Regions from separate parts of the Thermoanaerobacter siderophilus SR4 genome, predicted to be linked through region 1. Evidence: riboswitches for the same ligand, from Rfam matches in the RefSeq annotation. Region 1 holds a riboswitch; the other holds the start of a gene.

Region 1 (2,204 bases):
CACTTCAGATTTTACTTCCATGACTTATCCTTGAGACCTCCCCGGGTAAGAACGATAACTTTCATCTCATATATCTGCCAGATTTACTGTATGGGATTCGGGTAGTGTTGGACTTCGTTTTGTTACGCAAACTCATCCATCCCAATTCAGCCTCTTATCTGGTTCTTGTTCATCAGACCGAGATTTTGCCTTAAGCTTCCTTCAGATTCCACCTCACGATGGACACCCTTGCTCTTGGCTAGTGGTTCCCACTACCAAGCCCACAGCGGACTTTCACCGCCTAGTTATCGCCCATGCCGGGCGCACATAAAAATAATCCCCAGCATGCGCTGAGGATTCTCAAAAAAATCAATGTTTCAAAACTGGTGAAAGCTTTTTATATATCAATAAAGTGATTAACGAAAGCATAATTCCTTTTAGCACATTAAAAGGAAAAATACCATAAGCTATAAGGGTTCTAACATCCACTATGTTTTTATTTGCAGCCTTACTCATACCAATGATAGCATCCATAGGCCATCCCATAACTTTTTGGTACAAAGGCAGAAAAACATAATAATTCAAAAGTGAAGCAGTAAAAGCCATCACTACTGTAGCAATTGCCATAGATATAAGGGCATTTTTTCGCGTCTTATTGAATTGATATATTATGCCTGCTGTGTATACAAATATAGAACCCACAGAAAAATTTGCAATTTCTCCAATGCCACCCGATTGAGTTATAGTAGCATGGATTATGTTTTTAATAAGCTCGACCATTACACCATATAAAGGTCCCATAGCAAAAGAAGCAACTAATGCAGGTACGTCACTAAAATCCAGCTTTAAAAAGCCAGGGAATAGAGGTACCTGAAATTCCAAGTACATCAATATAAAAGCTGTAGCAGAAAGAAATCCCACTTTTACTATGGCTTGTGTTTTGGTTTTTTCCACAATTCATCCCTCCAATTTTATTTACTAAAAAAATCCTGAAGATAAATCTTCAGGATTTTTTTGTGATTTATTTCGCAAAAATAGGCACAAAAAGAAAATCTTCTCCCCTCCAGACTTTCACTGTCGGCTTTGGAATTTCACCAAATCGACCGCATGCGCGGCTCGCGGGCTATACCGCCGGTCGGGAATTTCACCCTGCCCCGAAGATTTACCTTCATCTTATTCAATTTTAATTTTATTCTCTCACTTTTATCTCTCTTTGTCAATAGTTTTTGTGAAAAATTTTTAATTTATTTTCATAAGCTTATAACTGTGCCTGCTTTTCCCTCTAAAGCTTCTAATGCTTTGCCTAAAGAAGTAATTATAGCTCGCCTTCCTACTTTTGACTTTGCAAACCTCACTGCTGCTTTAACTTTTGGAAACATACTGCCTGGTGCAAAATGGCCTTCTTCCATGTATTTTATTGCCTCTTCCACTGTCATTTTGTCAAGAAACTTTTGATTTGGCTTGTTGTAATTTATTGCTACCTTTTCAACAGCTGTAAGAATTAACAGCACATCTGCATCAATATCTTCTGCCAATTTTTCAGAAGCCAAATCCTTGTCTATTACGGCAGCTACTCCTTTTAAATTGCCATTTTCCTTAATAACAGGGATTCCTCCTCCCCCAACTGTTATTACTATTACCCCATTTTTTTCAAGTAACTTTATTGTATTAAGTTCTACAATTTCTTTTGGGTCAGGGGAGGGAACAACTCTTCTATATCCTCTTCCACTGTCTTCTACCATTTCATAACCTTTTTCTTTTATTAAAACTTCAGCTTCCTCTTTTGTGTAAAAAGGTCCTATTGGCTTTGTAGGTTTTTTAAAAGCAGGGTCATTTTTATCCACTACAACCTGTGTTATAATAGTTGCTACTTCTTTTCTGATATTTCTCTCCTTCAAAACTTCCCCTAATGCCTGTTGAATCATATATCCTATCATACCCTGGCTCTCTGCCCCACACACATCAAAAGGCATTGCAGGGACAACTTTTGATGCGACTTCATTTTGTATGACTATATTCCCCACCTGAGGACCATTGCCATGAGTAATTACAACAGAATACCCTTTTTCAATTATATCCACTAAATACCCCGCTGTCCTCTTCACTACTTCCATTTGAGCCTCTGCAGTAGGAGGCGTATTCACATCCTGCAGAGCGTTCCCTCCTAAGGCAATAACAACTTTTTCCCTCATAATGTCCTCCCCTGTAACCAATTTTAAAGCAGA
Region 2 (2,204 bases), 1.3 Mb from region 1:
TTTGCAAATTTGGCTGTGTATAAATCAGACCTTGTGATAGCGATAGGAACGAGATTTAGCGACAGAGTCGCTGGCAAAGCAGGAGGACTTGCACCGAATGCCAAAATAGTCCATATTGATATTGACCCTGCAGAATTAGGGAAAAACGTGGAAGTAGAGGTAGCAATTATAGGTAAAGTAAAAGAAGTATTGAAACTTTTAACGAATAAACTTCCATTCATTGAGAGAAAAGAATGGTTAGAGGAAATTTCTTTCTTGAGAGAAAAGCACGGATTAAAGTATAAAAACGATGAAGTTTTGAGGCCTCAGTGGATAGTAGAAAAAATTCAAGAAATTTCGAACGATGACCTTATAATAGCCACTGAAGTGGGACAAAATCAAATGTGGGCTGCCCAGTTTTATAAATTTAAACACCCCAGAACCTTTGTTACATCAGGGGGATTAGGGACAATGGGCTTTGGGCTTCCTGCTGCAATAGGAGCGCAAGTAGGAAGGCCAGATAAAAGAGTTGTAAACATTGCAGGTGATGGAAGTTTAAGAATGAATATACATGCCTTAGAAACAGCTGCTGTATATAATATTCCGGTTATAACGGTACTACTCAACAACCAAACTTTAGGCATGGTAAGACAGTGGCAAAATCTTTTGTATGACAAGAGATTTTCCCACACAGATTTGAACGCAAATTTGAATTTTGCTAAGCTTGCAAACGACTTTGGAGTAGAAGGAATAAGAGTTACAACAAAAGAAGAATTTGAAAAAGCGTTTAAAAAAGCCTATAGCGAAAAAAGACCTTTTATGATAGAATGTATTATAGACAAAGATGAGATGGTGCTTCCATTTATCCCCGCGGGGGGAACTGTTGAAAATACAATTGGATAAAACCTTCAGGGATCGGTGAAATTCCGTACCGGCGGTATAGCCCGCGAGCCTTTTGGCAGACTCGGTGAAATTCCGAGGCCGACAGTTAAAGTCTGGATGGGAGAAGGAGAAATATTCCCCAGGGAATATATTCTCTGGGGTTTTTTTAACCCTGAAGGTTTAACCTTCAGGATTTTTTAGTATAGGAGGGATTAAATTGGAAGAATATATGAAAAGGGCTTTAAAACTGGCTGAAAAAGGATGGGGATACACAAACCCTAATCCACTTGTGGGTGCTGTAATAGTTAAAAATGGAAAAATAATAGGTGAGGGTTATCATGAATATTTTGGAGGTCCCCATGCTGAAGTAAATGCATTAAAAAATGCAGTTGAAGATGTTAAAGGTTCTACTATGTTTGTAACACTTGAACCTTGCAGCCATTATGGCAAAACACCACCTTGTGTTGAAGAAATAATTAAATCTGGCATTAAGAGAGTGTATATAGCGATGGAAGACCCAAATCCTAAAGTTAGCGGAAATGGTATAAAAAGGTTAAAAGAGGCGGGAATAGAAGTACAGGTTGGGATGATGGAGAAAGAAGCGAGGAAACTCAACGAAATATTTGTTAAATATATTACGACAAAAATTCCATTTGTAATATTAAAATCTGCTATGAGCATTGATGGGAAGATTGCTTGTTATAATGGAAATTCTAAATGGATTACAAATGAGAAATCAAGAAAATTTGCTCATAAAATAAGAGGACGTGTATCCGCGATTATGGTTGGGGTAAATACAGTAATTAAGGATAACCCAATGCTTACAACAAGGTTAGAGGGGTACAAAAGTCCTGTAAGGATTATTGTGGATAGTAGAGGTAGAACGCCACTTGCCTCAAATGTAATAAGAGACAAAGCGGCAAAAACGATAATTGCTACAACAGAACTTATGCCAAACAGTGTAAGAAAGAAACTTGAAGATATGGATATTGAAGTTATTATATTAAAAAACGACAATGGAAAAGTACCTTTAAAAGAGCTAATGATAAAACTTGGAGAGAGGGGGATTGATAGTGTATTGATTGAAGGCGGTGGGACATTAAATTGGTCTGCACTTAAAGAGGGAATTGTTGATAAAGTTATGTTTTTTATATCACCTAGAATAGTAGGAGGAGAAAATGCTTTAACACCTGTAGAAGGTATAGGCTTTTCAAATATAGAAAATTCAATAGAATTAAAAAATATAGAGATTGATAGAATAGATGATGATATACTAATAACAGCATATGTAAGAAAGTAGGTTATGGCGTATGTTTACTGGAATTATAGAAGAAACAGGAACT

What was found. Region 1 has a riboswitch for FMN ahead of THESIDRAFT1_RS00035 (ECF transporter S component). Riboswitches for the same ligand answer to the same signal wherever they lie in the genome.
Region 2: another riboswitch for FMN. It lies ahead of ribD (bifunctional diaminohydroxyphosphoribosylaminopyrimidine deaminase/5-amino-6-(5-phosphoribosylamino)uracil reductase RibD); the one in region 1 lies ahead of THESIDRAFT1_RS00035 (ECF transporter S component).

The regions. Positions count from the first base shown of each region.
Region 1 covers NZ_CM001486.1:1,102-3,305, forward strand. Annotated here, with positions in the region: gene THESIDRAFT1_RS00035 (ECF transporter S component) at 349-933, opposite strand; FMN riboswitch at 1,027-1,145, opposite strand; gene arcC (carbamate kinase) at 1,230-2,171, opposite strand; gene argF (ornithine carbamoyltransferase) at 2,195-2,204, opposite strand, start outside.
Region 2 covers NZ_CM001486.1:1,270,679-1,272,882, forward strand. Annotated here, with positions in the region: gene ilvB (biosynthetic-type acetolactate synthase large subunit) at 1-882, shown strand, start outside; FMN riboswitch at 880-994, shown strand; gene ribD (bifunctional diaminohydroxyphosphoribosylaminopyrimidine deaminase/5-amino-6-(5-phosphoribosylamino)uracil reductase RibD) at 1,079-2,161, shown strand; gene THESIDRAFT1_RS06140 (riboflavin synthase) at 2,172-2,204, shown strand, end outside.